4 regions of the Shewanella sp. 30m-14 genome follow, and region 3 is predicted to be linked to each of the others. Evidence: predicted binding sites of a transcription regulator. Region 3 holds the regulator's gene; each other region holds the start of a gene.
What was found. Region 3 encodes sigma-54, which starts transcription at its own class of promoters, with help from an activator protein. Its sites were predicted from a motif close to GTTGGCACGNNNNTNGNNT; they were not measured.
Positions count from the first base shown of each region.

Region 1: fliE (flagellar hook-basal body complex protein FliE) is a predicted target of sigma-54. The motif match lies at 2,463-2,481, and genes of this name have one in related genera.
Region 2: ACVBIU_RS12620 (FlgO family outer membrane protein) is a predicted target of sigma-54. The motif match lies at 2,877-2,895, and genes of this name have one in related genera.
Region 4: ACVBIU_RS09485 (DUF3192 domain-containing protein) is a predicted target of sigma-54. The motif match lies at 4,898-4,916, and genes of this name have one in related genera.

Region 1 covers NZ_JBRILW010000015.1:35,416-42,959, forward strand. Annotated here, with positions in the region: gene fliG (flagellar motor switch protein FliG) at 1-347, opposite strand, end outside; gene fliF (flagellar basal-body MS-ring/collar protein FliF) at 337-2,037, opposite strand; gene fliE (flagellar hook-basal body complex protein FliE) at 2,080-2,412, opposite strand; gene ACVBIU_RS12490 (sigma-54-dependent transcriptional regulator) at 2,984-4,336, opposite strand; gene ACVBIU_RS12495 (sensor histidine kinase) at 4,329-5,462, opposite strand; gene ACVBIU_RS12500 (sigma-54 dependent transcriptional regulator) at 6,008-7,441, opposite strand.
Region 2 covers NZ_JBRILW010000015.1:62,285-69,828, forward strand. Annotated here, with positions in the region: gene flgA (flagellar basal body P-ring formation chaperone FlgA) at 1-134, shown strand, start outside; gene flgM (flagellar biosynthesis anti-sigma factor FlgM) at 232-549, shown strand; gene ACVBIU_RS12610 (flagella synthesis protein FlgN) at 634-1,059, shown strand; gene ACVBIU_RS12615 (LPP20 family lipoprotein) at 1,762-2,208, opposite strand; gene ACVBIU_RS12620 (FlgO family outer membrane protein) at 2,209-2,838, opposite strand; gene ACVBIU_RS12625 (flagellar assembly protein FlgT) at 3,214-4,383, shown strand; tRNA gene ACVBIU_RS12630 (tRNA-Arg) at 4,594-4,669, shown strand; gene ACVBIU_RS12635 (class I SAM-dependent DNA methyltransferase) at 4,892-5,644, opposite strand; gene ACVBIU_RS12640 (N-acetylneuraminate synthase family protein) at 6,280-7,140, shown strand; gene ACVBIU_RS12645 (ATP-grasp domain-containing protein) at 7,242-7,544, opposite strand, start outside.
Region 3 covers NZ_JBRILW010000005.1:13,024-20,567, forward strand. Annotated here, with positions in the region: gene lptA (lipopolysaccharide transport periplasmic protein LptA) at 1-173, shown strand, start outside; gene lptB (LPS export ABC transporter ATP-binding protein) at 170-901, shown strand; gene ACVBIU_RS05185 (RNA polymerase factor sigma-54) at 1,039-2,502, shown strand; gene hpf (ribosome hibernation promoting factor) at 2,532-2,819, shown strand; gene ptsN (PTS IIA-like nitrogen regulatory protein PtsN) at 2,822-3,265, shown strand; gene rapZ (RNase adapter RapZ) at 3,472-4,326, shown strand; gene ACVBIU_RS05205 (HPr family phosphocarrier protein) at 4,313-4,588, shown strand; gene mgtE (magnesium transporter) at 4,685-6,049, shown strand; gene ACVBIU_RS05215 (molybdate ABC transporter substrate-binding protein) at 6,125-6,916, opposite strand; gene ACVBIU_RS05220 (OmpA family protein) at 7,249-7,544, opposite strand, start outside.
Region 4 covers NZ_JBRILW010000010.1:62,978-70,521, forward strand. Annotated here, with positions in the region: gene truC (tRNA pseudouridine(65) synthase TruC) at 1-9, opposite strand, end outside; gene ACVBIU_RS09455 (YqcC family protein) at 31-381, opposite strand; gene ACVBIU_RS09460 (DUF3549 family protein) at 590-1,603, shown strand; gene ACVBIU_RS09465 (DUF3301 domain-containing protein) at 1,600-1,998, shown strand; gene ACVBIU_RS09470 (Mpo1-like protein) at 3,140-3,442, opposite strand; gene ACVBIU_RS09475 (GNAT family N-acetyltransferase) at 3,435-4,073, opposite strand; gene ACVBIU_RS09480 (DUF2789 domain-containing protein) at 4,252-4,482, shown strand; gene ACVBIU_RS09485 (DUF3192 domain-containing protein) at 4,495-4,878, opposite strand; gene ACVBIU_RS09490 (hypothetical protein) at 5,015-5,392, shown strand; gene ACVBIU_RS09495 (Zn-ribbon-containing protein) at 5,392-6,165, shown strand; gene syd (SecY-interacting protein) at 6,270-6,911, opposite strand; gene queF (NADPH-dependent 7-cyano-7-deazaguanine reductase QueF) at 6,971-7,544, shown strand, end outside.

The DNA of each region.
Region 1 (7,544 bases), on a different contig from region 3:
CCCATAATAATCTGTTCGATTAGGTTACCCGCTTTGTCTTCACCTAATGCTGCTGTTAACGCCTTACGCACAAACTCTTCGCTATTAAATCCAATCGATGAATACTTTTGAATATCATCTAAAAATAGCTTGTGAACACCAATGACCTTCTCTTGACCAAAGTCTTGCATCGCTGCCATTGCCATACCGACCTTTTGCACTTGCTTTGGCTCTAGATGCTTTAAAATCGATGCTGCATCACTTTCACTCAGGCTTAGCAGTAAAATGGCGGTCTTCTCGATACCACTTAAGTCACTGGGCTTAAAGCCAGGCGCCGTTTTCGCTTCTACACTAATATCATTTGTCATCTTCAAGTAACCAGTTTTTCACAACTTGTGTCGATAGTTCAGGCTCATTAGCCACCAGTGCGCGGATCGCTTTGATCATATCATCGTCTTTGTGCAGGTTCGGGATCATAATAGAACCGTCATCGGCATAACTGTATTCCGCTTCAGGGCGCTGCAACATGCCTAAGGTATCTGCAGCGTATTGATCTTCAATTTCTGCTAATTCACCACCTACCGATGGCTCATCCGGCATGTTGACGCTATCTGGGTATACTAATTTTTTCAGCATTGGGCGCACTACAGCAAGGATCAATACCAAAACCACTAATGCTCCCAGTACGAGCTTTATCACACGCCAAAACCAAGGTTGCTCCCACAATTGAGGCGCTGGAGCAGCCTCGATAAGCTGATCCATAAATGGCACGGTAACCACTTCAATCACATCACCGCGCTGGGTATTAAAACCGACAGCACCTTCTAGTAAGCGGCGGATATTGGCAAGTTCTTGCTCAGTCCGCGGCACCCGGTTAACACTGCCATCTTCTGCCATTGGCGCATTTTTAAAATCAACAGCCACGGAAACACTGACACGACGTAGTGTGCCAATTTGCTGACGAGTATGGCTAATAGTGGTATCGAGTTCGAAATTACGTGTCGCCTCTTTGTGGCTACTACCCGATGTTTGCTTTACCGATTCTGTTGCATTAACTTCCTGAGGAATATCTGATGCCATTGGAGGTTGATTTGATAAGGCGCCAGGGATCCCGCCACTAATGCCGCCATTGGAATTGTTCTCTACAACCATCTCGCTTCTTAATGCTGGTAAGTCTGGATTATAGCGCTTGGCAGTTTGTTCAACCGCGGTGAAATCCATGCTGACATCAACTTGAGATGTGAAGTTCTCAGGACCTAAGATTGGCATCAGAATCGACTCAACTTTATTGCGATATTCTGATTCTTTCTGCTGAACAATTTCAAGCTCACGTCGAGCAATAGCTGATACGCCGTCTTGACTGCCAGAATTAAGTAAGCGGCCGTTAGCATCGGTCACGGTGACTTTATTGGGCTCAAGGTTATGCACCGCAGAAGCCACGATATCGACAATGGAGTCGACTTCTTCTTGAGCTAAACCACTGCGCCTTGTACTCACTACAACCGTTGCACTAGGTTTTGAACGGTTTCTAGCAAATACGTTTTCTTTCGGTAAGGCTAGAATCACTTTTGCGCGGGTCACGCTTTTTAATTCTTCGATGGTACGGGCAAGATTTTGTTCTTGGCTGTGCTTTAAGCGCGCTTGCTCCATACGCTGACTGACGCCAAAGCCACTATCTTTAGATAAGAAATCATCTTTATTCGCAGCACTATCTAAGCCTTCACGACTTAAGATCATCTTTACATCTTGATACTTATCCTCGGGCACTTTAACCACGTCACCCTGGATCTCATATTTCACCTGATTTTTGTCTAAAACATCAAGTACCTGCACCATTTCAGCGGTACTCATCTGCCCTAGGGGGCGATATTCGGGTTCTTGAGCCCAGATCATCACAAAAACAGCTAAGGCTAGACAGATAGCAAGCGCCAAAATCATCGTCACTTGGCGTAACATATCGACGCCACCTAAGGACCCCATTAAGCCAGGCTTATGTTCTTCTTGAACACCTGATGTTTGCGGGTTGGTTGCTAAACCAGAACCTGTACCTACGACCATTTCTGTACTCACTATTGCACCCTGTTTCTACGTAATAACGGCCTAAACAGGCATACTCATAATTTCTTTATAAGCTTCTACGAGCTTATTGCGCACTTGCACGGTTGCTTCAAAAGCAACGCTTGATTTTTCTCTAGCGATCACGGTATCAGATAAAGTGACGGTGGTATCTCCCATATCGAGCCGAGTGGCGAGATTAGCAGCATTTGATTGAAGTTCGCTTACATTTCCAACAGCTTGCGACAGCAGCTGACCAAAATCACTACCTGAAGTATTTTGAACCTGGCGCGCAATGCCCGTTTGAATGCTTGAAGTACCAATTTGACCATTAAGTGACTGCATCTCTTGCAGTAATGAATTCGCACCAATTTGCATACTTAGCTCCCATGTCGTTTTCTTGACGAAAATGTTGATATAGCGAGATAAAGCAAATAGCTTGCCAGTTTGTAAAAAGAAGGGGAAGTGCCAAGAAGGACGCTACGCTGCGAGGACGTGACTGCGTCACTTCGAGAGCGCCACTTCGTGACTTCTAGGGAACGAGAAAAAGCCAAGACGTTAAAAACAGAGACGGGAAAACAATAGACGAACGGCCTGCGGCCTAACGGCACGTGACTGTTTGATTTAATTGAATGTCACTACGGAACGCTTCGCTTACGGAAAAGCCGATTAAAGCATAAACGATTTAGAGCCGAATAGAGCTGAGACGAAAAAGCCGGAAAAGCTTGTACCGTCTCTTCCTAGCCCTTTTTTAACGTAGGTCGGGATTTATCCCGACAAACCTTGTGTGTGCCTCCTTGATTGATGGGCTGAAGCCCAACCTACAAAAAATTATTTTATGTGCTCTCATCTCAGCTTGTACCTTCTCAGCTTGTACCGTCAGCGCAGCGTTCTGTGAGAGATCCTGCGAACGTTCCGTCTTCCGTGAGCGAAGCGTTCGTCTTAGCTTTTAAGCAGGTATTTGAATTCCTGAGTCGCGCATTTTTGCCATCTTATAGCGCAGCGTTCTGGCACTGATGCCAAGTTTTTCAGCAACTAACTTTCGACTGCCATTACATTGAGTCAAGGTTTCTAAAATAATCACATGTTCTTGTGCTTTAAGCTCATCACCTAAACCTTCAAGCTCTGCGGGTTTATTAACAACTAAAGGTGTGCTTTCAGGGTTAAAATCTAATTCTACTGAATCGATAATAATGTCTGCTGCCGTTATTTCTTTTGCAGTGCATAGAATCAAGGCTCTTTGAATTACGTTATCAAGCTCTCGCACATTGCCAGGCCAGCGATGAGTCAATAAACGTCGTGATGCGCATTCGCTTAATTCGGGTAACTCACTGTAATTAGCAATCAATGCATGACGTTGCAGTAGATGCCTTGCCAAGGGCAAAATATCGGCTGGACGTTGATTAAGTGAAGGCCAGGTCAGCGGGAATACGTTGATACGATAATACAGATCTTCTCTAAACTCGCCCGATGTTGCCATGGCTTTTAAATCACGATTAGAAGTAGCAAGCACCCGAACATCAAGCTTTATCGTTTTACGCCCGCCTAAACGTTCAACTTCGCGCTCTTGTAGTACACGCAACAGTTTTGCCTGCAGCCCCACCTCCATCTCAGAGATCTCATCGAGTAATAAGGTGCCACCTTGTGCTTGCTCAAACTTACCTGGACACGCTTGATAGGCGCCAGTAAACGCTCCTTTCTCGTAGCCGAACAGGGTAGCCTCGAGCATATTTTCAGGGATTGCTGCGCAGTTAATCGCCACGAATGGCTGCTCGGCGCGTTGACTATTTTGATGAATATATCGAGCCAACACCTCTTTACCACAGCCACTTGGTCCCATAATCATCACAGATGCATCAGAGGCCGCTACGCGCTGCGCCAGAGCCAATAACGCCAAGCTCTTTTCATCAGCCACAATCGGTGTGCCTTCAGCAGCCTTTGCCGGCATATAGCGAGAAACTTGATTAACTAATACTTCGGCAGAAAACGGCTTTGATAAATAATCCACCGCACCCAACTTCATTGCATTAACAGCATTATCGATAGTTGCATAAGCCGTCATTAACAATACTGGAACTTTAGGATGGTGCTGCTGTAAGTAATTAAGCAGACCTATCCCACCGACGCCTTCCATCTGCACGTCACTAATAACCATATCAAAGCGTTGGCTTTTTAAGGTCAAAATGGCTTCTTCGGCACTGCCAACATCGACGCAATCATAATGAGCTAGCATCAAGGTATCGAGTAACGCTTCGCGCAGTGATGCGTCATCTTCTACCAGTAACAACTTACCTTCAGACATGCTGGCTCTCTCCTAGTACTTGCTCATTTTTGATGGTTGTCAGCAATGGAAACTTCAATGAAGCTGTGCAGCCATTGCCCGGGTGGCAACTAAACTGCATCTTTCCACCATGGTTACTCACTACCGACTGCACCACGGCTAAACCTAAACCTGTACCTTGAGATTTGGTAGTAAAAAAAGGTTCTAATACCTTTTGTTGCATAGCCGCATCCAGCCCCTTGCCATTGTCGATGACATCAAGGTGTAGAGCCGTATTAGTATCAAATGCATGTAACGTGATTTGGTTTGCGCCCGCTTCGATACTGTTCATCACTAGATTATTGATTGCTGAACACAAAGCGGCATCATTGGCTCTAATTTTTTGCTTTGATTCATTATTAAAAACCAACTTACAAGCCTTTTGCTCTGCGATTGGCTGGCAATTACTCAACACGTTATCAACCACTTCTTCAATAACAATAATATTATCAAGTTCTTGCTGACGTCCTTTTGCCATTAACAGCATATCGTTGACCTGATGCTCTAACTCATTAAGTCTATCGACAAGCTTACCTTGAAAGCGCTTTCTAGCATCATCAGATATCTTGGTGCTTGCAAGATTAGAGGCATACAGCAGTGCTGCACTTAACGGCGTTCTGACTTGGTGAGCAAGAGTTGCCACCATTTTACCTAACGCTGATAACCGTTGTAGATGGGACAGGTTTTTTTGCAGCAATCGCGTTTCAGTTAGATCCGTTAACACAATTAACTGCCCAGGCTCTGGTGTTAGCGGAGTAATAGCAAGCTTAACTCTACGACCGTTTCGTAAAGAAACCTCATGGCCATCATCATCTTGGGGTGAAAAAGCGCGATTTATTATTTGTAGCCAACGTAAACCTTCAAGCGGGCTACCGAGCAGTTCTATCGCGACGGGATTTGCATCGGTGACCATACCATCGCCATTTATAATCACCACGCCTGAAGGCATCGCCTGCAGAATATGATCCAAGCGATTTGACATATTCGCGGCCTGCTGCACATCAACCAGCTGTGGACGCTTTACAGCATTGACATCAACAACATGTGCTTTGCCAACGGCATCAGTCGCATTAGCTGTATCGATTTGTGGTTTTGGAATAGCGGACATGGTGGCCCCGTCAAAAAAACTGCATTTGAATGGGGTGAAGCAGGAAGTGTGCCAGTTGTTTAAAGCTAAGAAGGACGCTGCGCTGCGAGGACGTGACTATTGACTTTAATTGAATGCCACTGCGAGAGCGTGACTTCTAGGTTCTAGGTTCTAGGTTAAAGCTGAGACGGGCATGCAGAGACGAACAGCCTCAGGCCTCACAGCACGTGGCAGCTTGATTAAATTGAATGCCACTACGGAACGCTTCGCTTACGGAAAAGATTAAAACGACGGCAATAATTGATATACAAAGCCGAAAAACCGCGATGAGCCATAAAAAAGCCAGAAGACTCATCTTCTGGCTTATTCAAGAAAGTAGGTAAATATCGAAAGTTCACTTTGATTCAAACCATCTTAGCTTGAATCATCTCAGCTTAAACAGTCTTTGCTTGTATTTTTCCTAGAAGCGAAGCGCTCTAGCAGGACGAAGTCCGTCCTCGAAGTGAGCCTGCGAACGTTCCGTCTTCCGTGAGCGAAGCGTTCGTCTTAGCTTGAACCGGCTTTTATCAATCTTTACCCATACCGTATTTACGCATTTTCTCAACTAGCGTAGTACGACGAATACCGAGCATTTCTGCTGCGCGGGCAACCACGTTGTCTTGCTGATCTAGCGCTTGCCTGATCATATCAATTTCAAGCTCAGCCAAAAGATCTTTCAGATTAACACCTTCCGGGGGTAATTCACTTGGAAAACGGGTTTCTGGAATGTCGATTGGCTCTTCATCATTAAAAATTGACGCTAAGGCATCGCGCTCAAGCTGCTCTTCACTGATCTCTACGCAATACTCTGGCACATCAATATGACGATACTTAATCGGTAAGTCATTTACATCGACTAATCCACCCGGATAGAGAATGGTTAACCGCTCAACCAGATTAGAAAGTTCACGTACGTTGCCAGACCATGAGTGCTCTTTCAATGACTCAATAGCTCGTTGAGTAAAACGAACTCGACCACGGCCTTCGTTATAAACGCGACTCACCAACTCTTGCAGTAATAGTGGGATATCTTCTTTGCGCTCACACAAAGCTGGCATTTCAATAGGGAAAACATTCAATCTGTAATACAGATCTTCTCTAAATCCGCCCTCTTCAATCATAGTTTCTAAGTTTCTATGAGTGGCAGCGACAACGCGAACATCAGCAGAGATAGACTTACTGCCACCAACACGTTCAAACATCCGTTCTTGCAAAACGCGTAGCAGTTTTACCTGCATCTGCAGGGGCATATCACCAATCTCGTCTAGAAATAACGTGCCTTTTTCAGCCAGTTCGAAACGGCCTTTACGGGCACTAATCGCGCCTGTAAATGAGCCTTTTTCGTGACCAAAAAGTTCACTTTCTAATAACTCGGCAGGGATAGCACCACAGTTGACCGGAATAAACGGGCCATCACGGCGATCGGAGATATAATGAATATTACGGGCTACAACCTCTTTACCCGTACCCGATTGCCCAAGAACTAGAACTGTAGCTTCAGAGCTTGCAACCTGGTTAATAAGGTGACGGACATTAGCAATGCCTTCACTGCGACCGACCAAACTTCTAAATAATTTAGTCTGATTGGCACTTGTTGGGATCTCTGGACGTTTAACTTGTCCATAGACCTGACAGAAATGAAGTAATTCAGTTAATTGCGGATAGTTTAATGGCTCCTCGATGCTTCCAAGAATATTCGACGCTTTCACGTCGCCTCTTTCACCGAGCAATAAAATAGGCTGCCATGGAAGCGCACTAGCCAAAGACTGAGTCAGTTCTTTCGATTGATTTTCAGACGGTAAAACAATCGCACGAAAACGCGTTTGCTTAGTATGCATTTCAAGTTTATCAAAATCGATCAGCTCGACTTGCTCACCTAAAAACTCAAATACACACGACAAGCGATTAATTCGCTCAGACTGGTTACCGATAAGTAGAATTCGTTGATCTGTTTGCATCATTCCGAAGGCCGTTAGGCTTAAATATTTCAGCGCATTAATTATTAGTGTTCGTTGCTTTTCTCAAGCCAATTTTTACAAGCCATTATCTGGCCGGTAGTTATCT
Region 2 (7,544 bases), on a different contig from region 3:
TTGAAATTAAAACCGTTGGTGAAGCACTGCATGATGGCAACGTGGGTGATAAAGTTCGCATAAAAAATAGCCACTCCCATAAAAAACTCGATGCTCGCGTCACTGGCGTTGGCCAAGTCGAAGTAAGAATGTAAGAATGTACGAATAGAAGAATGTAAAAAGTCCTAAAGTAACCAGTGATGCTGCCGATAGCATGGGTAAGAAACTCTTTTTTAACTGTTGGATTTCAAAATGGCTATTGATATTAAACAAGTAAACCCTCACGCCAATACGCGAATTAGTACGGGTGCGAGTACCAAAGCAACATCAGCACAAACTGCGCCAACAACACCCACTCCCGCCGCACAGAAAGGCGACTCGGTGTCGATTACCGCACAGGCTCAACAGATCCAAAATGTACAAACTAAGATGGCTGACATGCCAGAAATAGACCAAAAGAAAGTAGACGAAATTAAAGCCGCAATTGCCGAAGGGCGTTACAAAATCGATCCAGATAAGCTTGCAAGTAACATCGCAAACTTTGAAAATAATCTTAAAGATTTAAAGTAAGCGCTATGTGCTAGCTTATGTGCAAAGTAGGACATAACGGGTCAAAGCAGCGAACTCAATAGAGCGAAAATTAACAAGGCCATTATGACAAATTTATCTCAACTCCTTAGCTCACAACACCAAGTGTTGACTGAGCTAAACGCGGTTATTAGCCAAGAAAAACAAGCCTTGCATGCTCAGCAAGCCGATGTTTTGTTGTCGTTAGCCAGCACTAAGGCAAACCTATTGGCTAGCCTTAAACAAAATGATGAGATGATTGCCGTTCAGCCTGATCTAGCCTTATTAAAAACCGATCCTACATTATCTACACAAGTGACCGACACCAAAGTCTTATTAGCCGAGTGCCAACAACTCAATGCTGAAAATGAGTCACTGATTGAATTAAGTTTAGCCAGCTTAAATCGATTCTCACAAGCGCTACAGGTAAGCCGAAATGCGTCGAGCCTAACTTACGATGGCAAAGGAAAAACCTCTAGTATTTCAACGCTTGGAAATAATTTAAAAGCTTAACGGTTTTAAATGAAGGACGCTTCGCTGCGAGGACGTGACTTTGTCTCAATTGAATGTCACTTCGAGAGCGTCGCGTTGCGACTTCTAGATCCTAGGTTAAAGCTAAGACAGGAAACGCGAAGACGAACGGCCTTCGGCCTTACGGCAACATGACTGTTTAATTTAATTGAAGGTCACTACAGAACGCTTCGCTTACACAAAAGCAAAGAGCCTAGACATTACAGAGCCCACCGTAACAACTAACATAACGTATCATCGCAATTGTAGCTTGAGCTGTAGCTTGAGCTGTAGCTTCGGCTTTAGCCCATCAAAGCTTACGTATCACTTCAAAACTGACGGCATAAAGGCCGACCTACTTTATAAAGAAGGTACGAGGAAAGGCAGGTACTAGGTTAAAGCTAAGACGGGAAACGCGAAGACGAACGGCCTTCGGCCTTACGGCACGTGACTGTTTAATTTAATTGAAGGTCACTACGGAGCGCTTCGCTTAAGGAAAAGAAAAACGACGGCATTAATGCCGACCTACGAAAAAAGAAGGTTCTAGGTTCTAGGTTCTAGGTTCTAGGTTCTAGGTTCTAGCAAAGCATAAAGATCAAAGCAATTGCATAAATAAAACCAATGCAAGCTTTTGACTTTTCTTGCGCTTTTCCTAGGACCTAGAAGCGAAGCGTCCTCGAAGTGAGCCTGCGAACGCCCTGCCCCTTAAAAATACGTAATTTCTTTCACTCGTTGCGAGCGGTGTTGCTGCTGATATAGTGCCCATACTTGCTCAAAATCTAACTCTAGTTCCGTCACATAATGCTCACCAGCAGGATAACTTTTTACTATTTTAGCACCACGAATAACGCCCGATACAGACGCTTGAATTTCATCACTAGATAACATCCAGTCACTCATCTGGCTACTTGCACTCAATTGTTGACCATAAACCTGCTCTGCAAGTTCGCGATACGCCGCAATTTTCGAGGCTTGCATTGCCATTAATACACGCTGAGAATGTTCAGCTGCAGGTTGAGTGTCCAGCGGTGCATAACCGATTGCGCTCAACTTGGGAAAAGAGCGTGGCGCCTCTGTTTCATACTGCACATAGCGGTCTTGTGCCGAGCATGCACAAAGGGTTAACGCGGCACATAAAATAACGGCTTTCATCTATTTATCCCCTACTATTTTCACCGATTGCAGCCCGCCTTGGTTATTGCGATAAAGTAACCCATTTTCTGACACTACCTTTTCTGAAACGCGAATATAACCAGGCATCGCAGCGGCATTAACAAAACCTTGCGCCGCCGATACCACACGGTTATTAGTCACATTGACGATTCGGCTATTAATTGCCACCCCTTGGGTCGATAAACTCATCGTCGAAACCACCACATTCTCAACCGGTAAGTCTGAGGACAATTGCTGCCAATCACGACTCATAATAAACTCACCATCAGCAGTGACCTTAAGGGCATCACTGACATTAATATCAACTAAATTGAACTGATGATCATGTAACGCCGCAATCAAACCTTGTTGATATTGCAAAGCAAGCGCATTGGTCGATGTCATATCTGATACCAATACCGGGGTTGCCACCAGCAATGGCTGATTTGGGCGCAAGCTGTCGTTTTGCCGAACCAGTTCATTGGCCATCTGTTGAGACAAATGATTTATCGCAGCGGTATGCGGCAAACCATAACCGTTAGCCATCTGCTGCTCAGCGGGATTATCGCCCTCGGTGCTTGCACAGCCGATAGTCAGCAGTAAAGATAGAAAAATAATGGGCTTATACATGTTTAAACTTCCTATCAGACGTTAATCACTACAACGAGTTGCAGTAATCGTTCCGACCTTATCCGTACGCATAAATGCTATTAAATTCATATCGGCAAAGCAGCCCAAAACTTTATCTATTTTGGCCCTAAACTTCTCAGACCTAGCTCAGTGTCCTCTTCTACACAGCTGTTAATAAAAAATCATCGAGTACTCCTGCTAAAGGATAGCCACAAATCTGCCGATACAGGCACGTTAATTGCTTAACTCATTGCTAAAAGGCAGGTTTGTCAGTTATCCGGCACAAAGCTATGCAAAAAGCTATGTCAAACAAATATGCAGAGTAACTATGCACAATAACCATGCCATCAATTTCTCGAAAACTGGACAGGTAAGATGAAACCAGCGCTATATTCAATCACAGCACTCGTGTGCTTAATGTCATCCGTTGTCACGTTGCCAGCACAAGCCAAGTGGATCACTGCCAGTGGCCAAGCAAAAATTACCGATAACAACGTCACTCAAGCAAGAGAAAACGCCATTCACCAAGCCGTAAGTTATGCCACGTTACAGTCCGGTGCACGCTTTAGTAGCCAACAAACCGTCAGTAACGGCCAATTAATCAATGACACTTTTGCCATGGCACATCAGGCGCAAAGCCAAAATGTTGAACTTATCAGTGAGCGTATTGAAAACAATGAAATCACCGTCAATGTTCGTATCGATATCATTGAACCGCTCAACGACACTTGCCAAAGTAGCCAGCTTAAAGCGGCCATTTTAATCCCCCAGGCATTAATCAAAGACAGAACCCAGCTTAGAGTCGGCAATATTGGTCTGTTCGAGCAAAACCTGTCAGAGCGTTTAGCCTTCACGCTAGAGCAACACTCTAACAGTAGCTTTCCACTGACCCATGCCAATGAGCGTTTAGACATAGACCAAGCTTTAATTGATGTGCGTGGCTATCGCTTACCTAGCTGGTTGAGTGAGATAACAGACAGCCAATATATTCTGCTGCCAGAGATCATCGATATATCAACTGAAGATTTCACCAGTACCCTTGGGCTGTGGGACAACGACCCCATGCGTAATTTTCAAATTCGAGTATCGCTCTTTCATGGTATTAGCGGCGAGAAAGTCTGGAGTCAACAATACAGCCAAGCGGCAGAATGGGAGTTTAAGCGCCAGCAAACGGTTAACTCTAATAGCACCAGTTTCTGGAGTTCTGACTACGGCCAGGTAATTGATCAAATTTTGGCTCAAGTTAGCAATGATTTAGATAACAGCTTAAATTGCCGCCCACTACTCGGTCAGGTGGTATCTAAACAGGCCGATAGGATTATCCTCAACCTAGGCAGACGCCACGGCATTCGAGTCGGTGACACGCTTCAACTAGTATTGCAGCAAAATATGCCCGATAGACTCGATAACATGCGCGCGGTGGCAGGAAAAAGTAAAGCGACCATCACCATAGATCAAGTGACAGAAGAAAGTGCTACAGCGGTATTAGATGGCATCGCCGCATCGCTCAATATTCAAATTAATGACTTGGCGATAAAGCTATAACTGGAGCAGGCTTAAGCCTGCACTAACTGAACGACAGGACTGCACTAAAATGACTGGCTAACATTACTGGCGTAAATTGCAGGTTAATCACTAAATAAATGGGATTAGCCTGCAAAATGCTCAGCCGCAGAACATTTATTAAGCAACTAAATTTAAAGACTTTTCATCAGCTCTTTTCATCTAGTGTAAAACCAGTATAATCAGCATCGTCTCCCTATAGCTCAACAGGATAGAGCAGTCGCCTCCTAAGCGATCGATCGGGGTTCGAGTCCCTGTGGGGAGACCATATACACTCCTTTGTATATGCTATTCAATAAGCACCACCGTCTTAAACGTTTCAGTATCTAAAATAAAATTTCGCTAGATTAAACAAGCTTAAGCTAAGTAGGTTGTTTACGATGGGACTTTGAGCATGCACTTTATCTATTCACGTTCTGCTTTACGCGCAGGATCATTTTTCATTTAAGTTTGCTCAAATAATACTGCGCGGCGAATATTATCGCGATGACTAGATTTTCACACAGGCAAAAATAGCGTTGCCTGAAATGCCATCCCAAGGCGTCAGCCTGTCGTAGTCATGTTCAAGGATATGCACTTCAAAGTAAGGCTGCAGTAACTGCTGCAATTGTGCAAATCCGACCGCGACCATAGGGTGTTCATCTTGCCAAGACTGGGTGATATCGCCGGTTATTTTTTGAATGCTGAGTTTAAGCGCCTGTTTTTCACCGTCACCCGAGTAATACCAACCTGAGCTAAACACAAACTGACTGTCTTCATGAGCTGCGCTATGGCTAACCACTGAGCTGTTGTCTATTCGGGTCTTTTTTACGGCGTTAAAACAAAACATACCGCCCGTTGCTAACGCGCGATGTACGCTGCTAATGCACTCTTTCAGTTTTTCAATACCATCGCTGTAGTGGATGGAATACAGAAAACAGGTGATCAAGTCTAATGGCTCATCGACCGTGAAATTGGCCATGTCATGACACACAAAATCGGCTTCAGGGCAACGTAGCTTAGCAATATCGAGCATCGGCTGATTGATATCTAGGCCGCTACTTTGAAATCCATTTTCAATAAAATATTGAACATGGGGACCTGTACCACAGGCTAAGTCGAGATGGCGGACGCCTCTATTGCCGAATAATTGATGCAGACGGCGAATGCAGTCACTTTGTGCTTGATAGTTAATATCGGCACACATCAAATCATAATAACCAGACAGGTCGGTGTATAGCGCGTTAGTTTGCGTTGTCAGCAAGGGGGTTTACCGTGAATTTTTTGGGTGGCGCATACTATACTAATTGTCGATATTTGCGAAGCAGATAAATGCTCACTTTAAGCACAGTTCTCACATTTTGTTCATTATAGGCAAAGCAGCCCATTCTCCCTGACATTGCGCCACAATTACGGAAAGTTATGTGTGCACGATAAAACCTTACAAGGAGAGTCAATTTAAGCGTACAGTTCAGTGCACTAAACCAAAAGATGGACTTTAACTACCAAAAAAACCGATAGCCAACTTTATCGCAACGCTCCTCTATAACTGCTACCCTCCGCACTTCCATAACAACTATCTTCCATAATAATTGACTCTCCATAATAATTGGCTTCTCACAATATTGCTTATGCGCTTATTAAAACAGAGCCTTTTAACCAGAGCCATTAACCAGTGCTCTCACCTATCATCAATATTTTTTGCCAAAACGACTAAAACTGCACGAAAACCTGCCGATAGCGTTAAATACGATATGCGTTAGGATAACGGAGTCGAAGGCCAGAATGAACATCAAAGAGTGTGCTATCCTCTGCCGATTATCCCAGTGCAATCAATATGCTTACTTTAACTGAAGCAAGCAGCACTAAAATCATCCTCGAAAATAGGAAGTATAAAATATGAGTCACCCCCTATTTATTGCAGAAGTCTCTAGCAACCACCATAAAAGCTTAGATCGCTGTATCGAGTTTATCGAAACTTCTGCTGCGATTGGCTGTGATGCCGTCAAATTTCAACTTTTTAAAATTGATCAGCTATTTTCTGCTGAAATTTTAGAGAAAAGCGCAATGCATCGTGACAGAAAAGAGTGGGAGCTACCTGTTGAGTTTATTCCTGCGCTTAGAGAGGCCTGCGAGCATTTTAACATCCAGTTCTCTTGCACTCCTTTCTATCTTAAAGCTGTGAAAGAGCTCGAACCTTATGTGCACTTTTTTAAAATTGCCTCATACGAACTACTGTGGACTGACTTATTGATTGAGTGTGCCAAAACTCAACTCCCCATTGTTATATCAAGTGGTATGGCGACAATTGAAGAGATTGACGCTGCTATCGCGACCTTAAAGGAACACGGCGCAGAAGATATCACCTTGCTGCACTGCGTCTCTGCTTATCCAACGCCAGAAGATCAATGTAACCTTTCAGTATTACAAAGCTTTAGAGAACGATACGGGATTAAGGTTGGCTGGTCTGATCATACGGTGTCGCCTGCTGTGCTAAACCGCGCGATTCATAAATGGCAGGCCGATACGATTGAGTTTCACCTAGACCTTGATGAGCAAGGCGCTGAATACGCTGCGGGTCACTGCTGGTTACCTCAGCAAATAGCGCCAGTGATCCATGGTGCTAAGATGATTGAAGCCATTGATGGTAACCCGATTAAACAGTTTGTACCCTGTGAAACCTCAGATAGAGAGTGGCGCGCCGATCCGGTTGATGGCCTGCGACCTTTTAAGAAGATTAGAGCAAGCTTTCAAGGATAGTTTTAGTATTAATAGCCATCATTCGACACAAACAAAAAAGCCCTTTTAATACATTTAAAAGGGCTTTTATTTTAAGACGAGACAGCCAAGCTCAAAACTGATTAAACGCTAGTTTCAATGTTAAGCGTATCGTATACCCACTTCACTCTTTGCTCTAGCTGTTGTCGATTATCCGCCGTGACAATAAACACACCGAATCGACTTGCATGGCTCGTGGTCTCTGGCACGATATCGCCCACTTGATACCAAATATCGAGCTTTTTAACGAAATCCTTTGCACGAACCGTCTCAATACCAGAGATTGAAATAACCTTGCCTGGTGCTGGAAAAAAGTAGCGATTGGCGACTGCTGTATCAATAACAGGGGTTAACTTTTCGAGCTCTGGCTGCTCACCGAGGGCTAT
Region 3 (7,544 bases):
CGCAAGACGGTAGCCAGGTCACAGGTAACCGCATTAAATACAACATCAGTTTGCAACAGCTTATTGCAGAAAGTACTGGCAAGGGCGATGACAGAGTTATCACCATTATTCAGCCTGAAACCTATCAGGAAGAGAAACCAGAATCGCCAGCGAAAAAGCAGGAACAGCAATGAACCAAATCACCTTAAAAGCGGTCAATCTTGCTAAGAGCTATAAAAATCGTGCCGTCGTACAAGATGTTAGCTTAACCGTAAAGACAGGTCAGATTGTTGGTTTGCTTGGCCCAAACGGTGCAGGAAAAACAACGACATTCTACATGGTGGTTGGCCTAGTACAGAGTGATAAGGGTAAGATCTTTATTGATGATGACGATCTTACGCTCGATCCTATGCATTTACGCGCCCGTAAAGGTATCGGTTACCTACCTCAGGAAGCCAGTATTTTTAGAAAGCTGTCAGTACGTGACAACATCATGGCCGTCTTACAGACTCGTCATGACATCAATAACGAGCAACGTGAAGAACAACTTGAGCATCTACTCGAAGAGTTTCATATCACTCACATTCGTGACAGCCAAGGTATGGCATTGTCTGGAGGCGAACGCCGCCGGGTAGAAATTGCTCGGGCACTCGCAGCTAATCCAAAGTTTATCTTGTTAGATGAGCCGTTCGCGGGTGTTGACCCCATTTCAGTTATCGATATTAAAAAAATTATTGAACAACTTAAGAGTCGCGGTCTGGGCGTACTGATCACCGATCATAATGTTCGCGAAACTTTGGACGTTTGTGAGCGTGCTTACATAGTAAGCCACGGAAATCTGATTGCTGAAGGTACACCTGCCGAAATCTTGGACAACCAACAGGTTCGAGCGGTGTACTTAGGTGAACAATTCAGGCTATAGTTAATTCACAGTATGGAAGCTGAAAAACTCAATATGGAATTATTTCCAAAAAAAAATCAACGTGTTGAGTTTTTGAGCAACCTTCGCCAGTTCAACGAGCTTTAACGTTTAACTACAGTGTAGGGAATAGCGGTAAAATGAAAGCGTCACTCCAGCTCAAAATGGGTCAACAGCTCACTATGACTCCCCAGTTACAACAGGCCATTCGCCTGTTACAACTGTCTTCTTTAGAGCTGCAACAAGAGATCCAACAAGCATTAGATTCTAATCCGTTACTGGAGCTAGATGAAGAGCAGTCAGATGGCGATATGATCAACGATGAAGATCACTCTGTAAATGACTCTAATAGTGAACTCACCCAAGATAGCGCAAGCGTTGACACCTCCGAAGCCCTCACCCAAGATTCCATGCCCGATGACCTGCCTATGGATACCACTTGGGATGAAGTCTACACCGTTTCCTCTAATGCTAGCTCAGGCGTAAGTCGTGAAGATGACATGCCATTCCAAGGCGAGACTAGCGAAGGCTTATATGAGCATCTTGAGTGGCAAAAGAACCTCACCCCATTTTCAGATAACGATCTTGCTATCGCCACCGCGATTATTGATGCGATCGATGAACGAGGTTATTTAACCCAGAGCTGTGACGAAATTCTCGAAGCGATGGGCGATCCTGAAACTGAACTCGATGAAGTCGAAGCCGTTTTAAAACGAATTCAACATTTTGATCCTATCGGTGTTGCCGCCCGCAACTTAAGTGAATGCCTACTTATCCAGCTAGCACAATATGCCGCAGATACACCGCACATTGAAAATGCAAGATTACTGATTAAAGACTATTTAGACCTTATTGCGGGGCGTGATTTTAGGCAGTTAATGCGTAAAACCAAACTCAAAGAGGATGATTTACGTGAGGCGATCACACTGATCCAAACTCTTAACCCAAGACCTGGGCTTGCCATTGCACGCAGTAAAGATGAATACGTCATTCCCGACGTGTCTGTCAGCAAGAAAAAAGGTCGCTGGGTGGTAGAGCTAAATCCTGACTATATGCCTAAGATTAATGTTAATCAGCATTACGCATCAATGGCGCGTAGCACAACGAATCAGGCCGACGGTCAATTTATCCGTGGCCACCTGCAAGAAGCTAAGTGGTTTATAAAGAGCCTGGAAAGCCGCAACGACACCTTATTGAAAGTGACAAACTGTATCGTCAAATTCCAGCAAGGCTTTTTTGAGTTCGGTGAAGAAGCCATGAAACCTATGGTACTCAATGACATTGCCGAAGCTGTTGAAATGCATGAATCTACCATTTCACGCGTTACCACACAGAAGTACATGCACACCCCAAGGGGCATTTTTGAACTAAAATATTTCTTCTCAAGCCATGTGGGTACCGACGATGGCGGAGAATGCTCATCGACAGCAATTAGGGCATTTATTAAGAAATTAGTCGCAGCTGAAAACCAGAGGAAACCGTTAAGCGATAGCAAAATGGCCCAGCTTCTGGCTGAACAAGGGATTAAAGTTGCTAGACGTACGATTGCAAAATATCGAGAAGCGATGCTGATCCCGCCCTCAAACCAACGTAAGAGTTTATAACTCAAAATTAGGCACATGGAGGATCGATAATGCAAATCAACCTGACAGGACATCACATCGAAATCACCGATTCACTACGCGGTTATGTAGAAGAGAAATTTACAAAGCTTGAACGACATTTCGATCAGATCAATAATGTGCACGTTATTTTGAATGTACAAAAAATGCAGCAGATTGCCGAAGCTAAAATTCACCTTAAAAAAGGGGAAGTATTTGCTATTTCGGAACATGCAGATATGTATGCTGCAATAGACTCCCTGATCGATAAACTAGATCGTCAGGTTATTAAACACAAAGAGAAGCTGACTAAACACTAACGATGGAACTAAGTACCATCCTGCAGCCGGAGTGCACTACCTGCGCCACTCCGGGCAGTAAGAAAAAAGTACTGGAGTTAATCAGTGACATTGCCGCTGTCCAGTACCCAACCCTTTCTTCACAAGAGATCTTTGAAAGTCTCTTGGCACGAGAGAAAATGGGTAGCACGGGAATAGGTAATGGTATAGCGATTCCTCATGGAAGGCTGTCGAATATAGAACGTCCAGTTGCAGTATTAGTTAAATGTGAAGTTCCTATCCCATTTGACTCATTCGATAAGCAGCCTGTCGATATTCTATTTGCTTTATTGGTGCCATCTGATCAGTGTGAGCAACATTTAGCAACACTGTCTTGTATGGCTGAAAAACTCAACGATAAAGCGGTGGTTAAGCAGTTGAGAAAGACCAGCAATGAATCAGAGCTATACCAAGTCATTACCCAATAGCTAACTACTCAGGTCTTTAAGTTATTTATTTTTTACACAAAAGGTAAATGATTTAAAGACCTAAGTAATTATTACAGCAATATTATTTATTCTTATTCACCCGCTCAACTTCTTGCTTTCAGCCTTAAAAAAGTTAATCTATACACTTACACAATATAACCACAAAAATCATACATTTTGTTTAATGTCTATCAGGTAATCATACGATGAAGCTTGTTTTAGTCTCAGGTCGCTCCGGTTCAGGTAAGTCCGTTCTATTAAGAATGCTAGAAGATCTCGGCTATTATTGTGTCGATAACCTGCCCTTGCCAATGATGGGGACCTTACTCAAAGAGCTATCGGGTAACACTAAGCTTGTCGCCATCAGTGTCGATATTCGTAACCTGCCAGAAAAGAAAGATGAGCTGGTTAAGCACCTCACTTTTCTGCCTGATGGGGTTGAGTTATTAAGCTTTTTCCTTAACTCAAGCGATGAAGTGCTACTTAAACGTTATAACGAGACCCGTCGTCTGCACCCTTTATCGCACGATAACATTTCGCTTAAAGAGGCCATTGCGCTAGAAGGTCGCTTGCTAGAGCCGCTAGCCAACATTGTCGATCATTATATCGATACCTCAAATCTCAACATTTACGATCTTAATGATCAGGTGCGTGAGATCCTACTTGGCAATCTTGATAAAGAGTTGATGATCAACTTCGAATCGTTTGGTTTTAAACATGGTATGCCAACCGAAGCTGACTTTATGTTTGATGTACGTTTTTTGCCAAACCCACATTGGGAGCCCGACCTGCGCCCTATGACTGGGCTCGACCAACCAGTACAAGATTTCTTAAATGAACGCCCAATGGTCAACCTGTTTATTAAACAGATTGAAGATCTACTCGAAACTTGGTTACCCGATCTAGAACGTAACAACCGTAGCTACCTTACCATTGCGATTGGCTGTACCGGTGGCCAACACCGATCGGTTTATATCACTGAGCGCCTTGCTGCTCACTTCAAAGATGGCAAACATAAAATACAAGTCCGCCACCGTGAGCTAAAAAATGCCGACCATTGAACGTGAAGTTACCATCTGCAATAAACTAGGTCTTCACGCTCGCGCTGCCACAAAACTCGTTGTTTTAGCCTCCGAATTTGATGCTGAGATCACCATCATTCAAGGTGAGAAACAAGCCTCGGCTACAAGTGTACTAGGCTTATTGATGTTAGAAACAGGAATGGGAAAAACGGTACAACTCGTTGCAACCGGGACAGACGCCCAAGCAGCGCTCGATGCCATTTGCCAATTAATTGATGCCAGATTTGATGAAGATAATTAATTCGTTATTTTCCTAATGAATTTCCTAGCTACCGCACATAAATACTCTTGAGTTACGTTATGATAAGCGCCTTTAAAACGACCCAGTGAGGGAGCTATGCCGATTGAAGTCTTAGATAATCAAACAACTGACCAACGTCTCAATCAGCTGACTCAAGCATTAGGCAACGGTATGTTTGTCCACGTCCGCAACATGTTGCAGGATATGGCTGCAACGGACATTGCTTTTATTCTCGAATCTTCTCCACCTCGTACTCGTCAAGTGCTATGGCAACTGATTGACCAGGAACACACAGGTGAAATCCTCGACGAACTCGGTGAAGAGCTTAAAGACAGTCTCATTGCTCAGATGAGTCCAGAGCGCGTTGCAAAAGCCGCCGAAAACATGGACACCGATGACTTAGCCTATATTTTGCGAAGCCTGCCTGACAGCATCTTTAAGCAAGTTTTGCAGTCAATGACCAAGCAAGATCGCGTGCGTGTCGAACAAGCGCTGTCATACCCTGACGACACTGCTGGCAGCTTGATGAATACCGATACGGTTACCTTAAGGCCAGACGTCAATATCGACGTGATTTTGCGCTACTTGCGGATCCGCGGTGAACTTCCGCAAGCCACAGACATGCTATATGTGGTCGATAAACAAGACAGCGTGTTAGGTGGTGTACGTATTGCAGATCTGCTGACCTGTGACCCAAACGCCTCAGTACGTGAAATAATGGTGTCGGATCTTGAAGGGATCCCTATTGGCATGTCTGACAGCGAAGTGGCGCAGCTATTTGAACGACATGACTGGGTGTCGGCCCCCGTTATCGACGCTGACAACAAGCTACTTGGCCGTATTACCATCGATGACGTGGTCGACGTTATTCGTGAAGACGCCGAACACTCTATGATGGGCATGGCAGGTATGGACGACGATACTGATACCTTTGGTCCAGTATTAAAAAGTACCTTTCGCCGCTCACTATGGTTAACCGTTAACTTATTCGCGGCATTACTCGCGGCATCAGTCAGTAATATGTTCGAAGGCACGATTGAACAATTTGCCACGATCGCGATTCTGATGACTATTGTTCCCAGTATGGGCGGCGTTGCTGGTAACCAAACTTTAGCTCTGGTTATTCGCGGTATTGCCCTTGGCCAAATCGGTAAAAGCAATTCTCGCTGGTTGATAGGTAAAGAGCTCGCCATTGGCTTCCTCAACGGCTTGCTGTGGTCTGTTCTCGTTTTTGTCGCTGTATGGATATGGAAAGGCGATATCGCCTTGGGAGCCTTGATTGCTGGCGCTATGCTCATCAATATGACGGTAGCGGGTCTTGCAGGGGCAACGATCCCTCTTATGCTAAAGAGGATGAACATCGATCCTGCATTAGCAGGGGGGATGGTATTAACCACTGTCACCGACGTGATTGGCTTATTTGCCTTCCTAGGCTTAGCCACGATTTTCTTACTTAACTAGTTATCAAGTTCGTTATCAAATTAGTTATTAAAGACTAATCAAAAGGCCGCTATTGCGGCCTTTTGATTACAAATCCTATTGCTTTAATGGGGCATCAAAACCGTAGTCAGCGAGGATCATTTGCCCGGGTTCAGAGAGAATATACATCGCCAGTTTCCAGGCATCTTGTTGGGCATCATCGAGTACAATCAAACCATAATTAGCTCCAACACTTAAAGGCTCAGGCAGCTGAACAACTTGCAGATCTTTGACCTCTTTCTGAGCCAGCACCGCATTGGTGCAATAAGTCAAAAACAGATCGGCGCGTTTATTTTCCATCACCCAAGCATAGGTATTACGGCCTTTAGGCGCTTTTGCACTGTTTTCACCACCGGTGAGCTGCAATGCTTTGGCTTCTAGCTTAGCCGTCGCTCCAGCCTGTAAGTGGTCAGCCTTTGCAAATATTTTCCAGGCGTAGTCACCTGAAGGATCGGCTTTGGGCGTTGAGGTACCTAATCGCACGTTAGGATCAAGCATCGCAGCTAGCACCCCCTCGCTGTTGATCTTGACACTCGGCTGAGCAATGGCACACATCTGATTGCGCGCAAACATCACTACGCTACTGCCCTTCCCCCCAGCTTGTAATGCTTGTGGGTGCTTCATATTGGCAGAGGCAAACACGTCTGTGTTTTCACCTGACTCTATACGCTTAAGTAATAATCCTGACGGTCCAAAATCAGCATGAACGGTTTGCTCACTCGCTGCCTGATAGGCACTAACAATATCATTCATAGCATTTTTTAAACTGCCTGCCGCTCTCAACTCAATGGGGTTAGCATTAACAGCAAAAGGTAAGCTTAGAAGTGAAACTAGCATCCATTTTTTCATCATTTTTTCCATTATCAATATTCGTTTTTAAATAAAGGCACTCATTTTAAGCAATGACAAATCATCTATAACCAAATAACAATACTTGCCTTTTAGCAAACTAACTTTAGTTGCCAAACCCGAGAGTTCAATCACGGTATCATTAGGCAGACAAGACAAAAAGTCTCATCCCCCCTCATATTACTGCCGCCATAAATCATAGCAGTCTTAGAGACCGACTTTAGCTCAATTTCATATATTGATAGGAATAAATAACACCGACACGACAGCAGGTTAGGACATAAAAAAGCCACTCAAGAGTGGCATTAATTCAACGCATTAACGATTGCACGTTATGCGTTTGGCATCGGGCTTAAAATAATCTCTACACGACGATTTTCAGCGCGACCTTGTTTCGTTTGATTCGAAGCAATTGGCTTTGACTCACCCATACCATGTGAAGCAACTCGCTGCGCTGGTACCTTTTGATGAGTTATGTAGTTCGCCACCTCACTCGCACGCACTTGCGATAACCTTAAGTTATATGACTCGGCGCCAGAACTATCAGTATGGCCCATTACATTTAACTTGGTTTCATCATATTCAAGCGCGACCAACACAACGCTATTTAGCACTTGCTGAGCACGCT
Region 4 (7,544 bases), on a different contig from region 3:
TTCACTCATTTTAAATCTCTCTTAACAGCACTATTGTGTTTGACTCAATAGCGCATCTAAATCAGTTAAAATACTAATTAGATTTTGTAACTTAGGCTCACTAGCCCAGACATGTTGTGCCATTGGCGCGATGGCCATCGCTTTTGGTAACGGTATATTATTATCGAGCATATAACGCATTTTGGGTAAAAAAATAAACTGCAACCAGTGCTCAAAGGGCATCACATCGCACGCAAAAGGTGTGGTACTGGCTAATGCCTCTAATGATGGGGCGTGTAAGCTTAATAAATCTTGTTTAGCTAACTCAGCCTCTAAAGCATCCAGTTTCTCGCTTGTTTCAACTTCTATCAAGGTAGCCTCTTTAGTTGATATGAGCTGCATTTAATCGCCATTATTCAGTCCATATTCGATGCCGTTACTTGGTAATCACTCAATAAATGGTCATTTCACACTCTAAACGCTGTCACTTATCGATAGCAACTACATGCCGTTTAGGTAAATACAACTCAGGAAATTTAACGCGCGATGATACCATCTAGCCTGACTTATCCCTATAATATGTGCCAATTAACCTACACTTGAAAACGATATGACAGAAATAACGACCCTCAGCCAATTTTTAAAAACTGCTAACACTCAATTCCAAGTTTATGACATGGGCCGTCGAGTACAACATATCGATATGATGGCATTTCATCAGATTGAAGAGCTTAATTCACCTTACCCATCACCCATTCAAGGTCACGCTCAATTTGCCATCGTATTCTGGGATGCGAGTCAGCAACACTATATTTGGTTTATTAAACTGCCGTTAGATGAACGCGGGCTATTGTCTCCTGCACCACGCACACAGTTTATTAAGATGATTGTCGAAGCGTTAGGCAGAGATCCAACCAAAACGTTAACCGAACAAGAGCAAGAGCAGCTAGCAAATCATCCATTCAATTTTAAGCCAACCCAAGAAAAGCTGGCTGTATTTAACGCATTAGTTAGAAAACAGCTAGGACAAAAAGCGTCACCCCAGTATGAGTTTGCATACCAGTATCTATCGGGGCAACACCCGACAGAAGAATGGCAGAACATTGGCTTACAGGGTATTGCTGATGTCAGTGTTAGAGCCGATGAGCTTGACCATCAAACACATCTAACAAACGGCTTTGATAACTGGGCAACAGAGGTTCAAATTGCCGCATGTCAATGTTTAGAACACTTGAATATCGATAATGAGCTAGCTCAAAAACTACTCGAAAAGCTGTACAGTGCAGACCAAACTGAAAAAGCTTATTTCCTTAGGGCATTGGCTTCTCAGCCGCAGTTAAGTCAACAAGCCATTGTTCACTTACATGAAACGAACAACTTATCTTTAGACATGCTCATCACCATAGCCGCTCGTAATTGGTCAGCATTAAAAGATGAGCAAACTCTCACTATCTACTTAGAAGCTTTAGCAAAGCAAGAACAGCACTTCTTTAACCAGATTTTTGCTGATATTGTGGCTATTCCATTAATTCGCACTCAGCTACTGGCTCAATTGCGAAATCCTAATCGTAGCGCAGAGCTTGCAGCCGCGATTGGCGGCTTGTTTAAGGTAACGAAAGGATGATGACAGACTTTTTAATCATTGCAGCAGTAATTCTTATTGCAGCTTTTTTTTGGCAACTCAGGCAAATGGCTGAGATTAGTCGTATTTTCGTAAATAAAGAATGCCAAAAACAGAAAGTACAATTACTTGCTATTGCCCAAGAGTCAGCCAAACCGAGTCTAGGGGGCAGCAGTGGTCTCACATGGAAAGTAAAGTATTTGTTTGAGTTTAGCACTGATGGGATTAATCAATACCGTGGCAACTTATGGATGCACGGCAAAAAAATACAAAAAATCCAATGGCCAATTTTCCCTGAACCTGAATGGCATGAAGCGCCAGAGTCGAAAGGTTCTTTAGGTGGTGGTTGTGGTGGCGGGCGCTCTCGTGGCAACTGCAGCTCTGGTGGGTGTAAATAACCCTGCACGTTAGGTTAGCTTTAACGTTAAAGCTGATGTAAATAAACAGAGCCCTATAAAAGAAGTAAAGGCGCGGCCCCAGAGGAGACGCGCCTTTTCTATCATTGTGTAAGCTCATCCTGCTATATGAGTGCTCCCTGCACCATCCATGCGTAACTTTGCTCCTGCATCATCCATGAGTCCTTATCTTCCTTGTATCTTACGATACGCTTCCATTCTTCTTGATAGTCCATTTACCAAGCTTGCTCTATCCTGAGCGTGTCCAACGTCATCCTTGAGAGTCCATTCCATCACTATCCTTAGCGCTCCTACCTTCCTAGGTAGCAAAACCTTCCATCCTGGATTGTTTGGCCGTTCCTTGGTAGTACCAGCAATCAGTCCTTGAAAGCCTCGTCCATGATAGTCATCCATTAAGTGCCGTAGTCTCGACACTCGCTCGTCCGTGAACCTTCCTTAATAAATCATGCTTCCTTGCACATCTAAATAGTAATTCAAAATGTAAGATAAATACGTGACCAAACATTTATTTAACACGCACCTTAACAAACCATTAAACAACCAACCAAGCTAACACATTGTATTTAAATTGTTTATGCTATTTAGATACATTTAAACAGCTTAATTTAGGACTAATTTCTCACGAACCTGTAAGAGATCTCTTACATCAATCGAAGCGAATAATCTGATCTCGCCCAAAATAGAAAGGGCGTACCAATTGGTACGCCCTAGCACAGCTTTATTTTAGCTTTCCCGCTATATATGTGCGATCCTTGCATCATCCTTGGTTAACTTGCTTCCAGCATCTTCCTTGTAAGTCCTTTTATATCCTTGTACTAAACGTACTGAGTCCATTCATTAGCCTATCCTAAGCTAAAATCCTCTTCCTGAGGTTGTCCTATTTGCATCCTGCAAAATCAATCACTTTCTGGTTTCCAGTTTACTCACTCGCTATAGCGATTACTTAACAGTTTTATTAAAAATACAAAGTGGCAACCAAACACTAACAACAAAATAAACCCGAAAAACATTTAAAAACAACAGCTTGATAACAAACAAAGACTCGTATCTCTATGAGACTTTACTGATATCCCACAATTGCGTGAGAGATCTCTTACAAGAATCCTATCTCAAAGCGAGTTTCTTACTGATTTTTATGAGTTAACGCCCTAAATAGCATTACCCAATCAGCTAAAAAACTGTATAAGGGATACTCAAATGTTGCGGGACGATTTTTTTCAAAAATAAAATGGCCTATCCAAGCAAAGCCATAGCCAATTACAGGTAACAGCCATAACATCCACCATTGACCACTCAATAAGGCATAAATCATCGTTAAGATAACTAGGCTACTACCTACATAATGCAAAGCTCGACAGGTTTGATGCTGATGTTGAGACAAGTAAAAAGGATAAAACTCCCAAAAAGACTCAAAGCGCTTACTCATTGTTCAGCCCTCGATAAAACAGTAGTTCTCCGCTTACTTTTCCAATCGCTAACTGCTCTAGACTTTCAAAGCCATGTGCAGCAAACAAACCAATATGAGATGCCGTGCTGGCAAAAACACCCACGCCATCAAGATGCGGCTGTTCATCACACCAACTTTGAACAGCTTTTACCAGTAAGCTACCATAGCCTTTGCCTTGCTCGTTATTTGCTATCGCAATAAATTGCAAAATGCCACATTGATTACTCGGCAAATTATCGATTATTTGATTTTCTTTATGAATAAGTGCCTGAGTCGATTGCCAGCCCGTACTTAACAGCATTTTTAAACGCCAATGCCAATAACGCGCCTCACCTAACGGTATTTGCTGAGTCATGATACAAGCAACACCTACCAATCTTTCTCCAGCAAACATACCAATTAGTGCCTGTTCTTGCTGCCAGATCTCATTAAGTTCTTCTCGAATCGCACCTCGAAGTTTTTGTTCGTACTGCGCTTTATCGCCATTAAATAAAGCTTCTAAAAAGAAAGGGTCATCATGATAGGCGTTATATAGAATAGAGGCTGCAATGCGTAAATCTTCAGCGGTTAAGTAAACTGCGCGGCATTCTTCCATGGTTTGATTTTCCATTGTTATTTTCCTTGTTCTCCATCACACAACTCCAATGTAGCAAGCCCTTAGAAAAGTGCAATTAATAATCAATTCCAAAGCGCAATGTCAAAAAATGAGTGACGGTTTTGCCGATAAATCGCTTTATCGTCCATACTGAGATAAAGCGAGAAATCATTAACGCAAGGTAAAATATGTTATGGATACCACCCCACAAGATCTCACCCAACTCTTTTTACAAATGGGTTTAGAAAGTCATGAAGAAGCCATTGAAAAGTTCATTGCTGAACATGGATTAGCAGCTGACGTACGGCTACATGAAGCGCCGTTTTGGACAGCTTCACAGAAACATTTTTTAGTTGAATCGTTTAATGAAGATGCCCAGTGGACTGAAATAATCGACCAGCTGGACACCCTTTTAAGAAAATAAGCCTATTGCGATCTAAATTTTGCTGTAGGCCATTTCTCCCCAGCCTACTACCGCATTATTACTGATCACCACAGGTGTACATTCATCCTTTGTAGTCTTGCCATCACCATGGGTGCGTTGAGTTCGATAAAAAAGCACGTATACCTCTTTATCTTGCTGAATGTATGCTTCATTAAAATCAGCCGTTCCCATTAGCGTCGTTACTTGGTTCTTAGACATACCAAGAGAGATTTTTGACAAATTGTCGCGGTTTTTATCCTGAACCTTTTCCCATGAACCATTCTCTGAACCGCCATCACCAACGTTGACCACGCAGCCAGTTAGCCCTAAGCTTGCAATCCCAAAAAACACTAAACCTAATAAATTATTTTTCACTTTAACTTCCTGTATTAACATTGTTTTGATTTTATTTAAAAAGCAATTAACATGCCAAACACTAAGTTACTGTTTTAACAATACTTTATTAATTTCATCGTTTTAGCTTCGCTAATAGATTAACGAAAATGCTAACGAGTAAGGAATTTGACGAACCATGAGTCCAATAGAACAAGTACTAGCTGCCGCCAAAAGGCTCGATGATGAAGGCAAAGCCGCAACACTGGCACTCATAAAGACTAAACTCGGCAATAGCATAGCAATGCCTATATTGATCCAAGGGTTGCAACAGTTTAAATCCATGAGTAATGAAGACAAAAAAGCCTTGTCGGCGCTGATATCCACTGCAAAGGAAAGCGATGACAACGCCGCATTAAGTCACTCAGAGCAAGCAAATAAAATCACTCAACTTGAGCAAGAGTTTAGCCTGTTAAAAGGTGAGTTCAGTGTTCTAAAACAGCAGTATAGCGAACTAAAGCAGCAACTTAGTGAAGTTAAAACACACCAAAATACCAGTGAAGGAAACAATATCTAATGCATGTGATTGAGTTACGATTTGAATGCTTTGATAACACTACAATCACAGCCGCAGAAAAAGCGATTAATGGCTTACTTGAAGCGTATCGCGCTAATGGGCAAATTTTAGGCCGTGAATTTGCCGTCGCCTTTAACGATGGCGAATTTAAAGTCAGGCTGCTAACGCCAGAGAAAAGTAGCTTATCTAAGCGCTTCAACAGCCCATGGGTTGAAACAGCACTCAGTGAACTGACCGAAGCCAAGCTATTAGCCCCACGAGAGAAGTATATCGGCCAGGACATTAATTCTGAGGTCTCAAGTCAAGAGACTCCTAGCTGGCAGCTGTTATATACCAGTTATGTGCATATGTGCTCACCGCTTCGAAACGGCGATACCCTGCAGCCTATCCCGTTATATCAAATCCCAGCGACAGCCAATGGCGACCATAAACGCCTGATCCGTTGGCAAACTGAATGGCAAGCCTGTGATGAGCTGCAAATGGCTGCTGCAACCAAGGCTGAGTTTGCAGCGCTTGAAGAGTTAACTAGCCACCAAAGTGACCTCTTTAGACGTGGCTGGGATCTACGGGGCAGAGTTGAATACCTAACCCAAATTCCAACTTATTATTACTTGTACCGCGTTGGCGGTGAAAGCCTTGCCGTTGAAAAGCAGCGCCCCTGCCCTAAGTGTGGTAGCAAAGACTGGTTACTCGATGAGCCATTATTAGATATGTTTCATTTTCGCTGCGAGACCTGCCGCATCGTGTCTAATATCTCTTGGGATCACTTATAAAGCTCGATAGCTTTCCTAAAAAAATAGCTTTGCTATAAATTTCCCCATAAAAAAATGGCTCAATTAATATTGAGCCATTTTTCTTTATACAATGAATAAATCGATTACTTGCCGCGTAGATTGCGCCACATTAATTTCATACGCTGCCAAATACCTGGGTGATCGAGCTCTGGCATAGACTCTTCAATCAGCTTTACTGGCGGCGTCACTCTGGGCGTTAATTGCTCAATAAATTCATTCAACGACTTAGCAAGCATAGTACTCTGCGCTTCACCTGGGATCTCAATCCACACACTGCCGTCGGCATTATTCACCGTCAGCATGTTATCAGCTTCATCGAGAACGCCAATAAACCAAGTTTGCTCTTGCTTAAGCTTCTTCTTCATCATTAAGTGACCAATGATATTTTGCTGCAAGTATTCAAAGTCTGTTTGATTCCAAACTTGAATAAGCTCACCAGTGCCCCACTTTGAGTCAAAAAACAGCGGCGCAGAAAAGTGACGGCCATAAAAAGCATTAATTTCAGGGGTCAAGCTAAGCTCTAGTGCTGTTTCAACATTATCAAACTGACCAGGCTCGTCTCTGATCACAGCTTGCCAAAAAACCGCTTCATCGGCATCAGGTTCACTCGTAATGCAGTCAGACTCTTGCTGCTGGGCGTAATATCGAGGCTGCTCACCAAGCTTTTCTACATAGGCTTGTTGATATTTAGATAAAAAAAGATCTAAAGCGGGTAAAGAAGACACTTAAGCCAGTTCCAAAATCAGTTATAATAGGGGTCTATTTTGACATGGAAACCGTATTGATGACACAACATCATGATCCCTATAGTAACGCACCCGAACTTTCAGAATTAACGCTTGGAAAGTCGACAGGTTATCAAGAGCAGTATGATGCATCTTTACTTCAAGGCGTGCCGCGTAAGTTAAACCGTGATGCTATTGGCCTGACTCAAGAATTGCCGTTTCATGGCAGTGATATTTGGACTGGCTATGAGCTTTCCTGGTTAAATGCGAAAGGCAAGCCTATGGTGGCTATTGCTGAGTTTAGTCTCAGTTTTGATAGTAAGAATCTTATCGAGTCTAAATCGTTCAAGCTGTATTTAAACAGCTATAACCAGACTCGATTCGATAGCCTGCAAGCGGTACAAGAGCGCTTAACCCAAGATTTATGCGCCTGCGCCGATGGCGAAGTCACTGTTAAAGTTATCGAGCCGAAACAGTTTAGCCACCAGCGCATTGTAGAGCTACCGGGTACCTGTATCGATGATCTAGATATTGAAGTTGATGACTATAGCTTCAACCCTGACTACTTAGTTGACAGCGTCGATAGTAAAGCGATTGTCGCAGAGACCTTGACATCAAACTTGTTAAAATCAA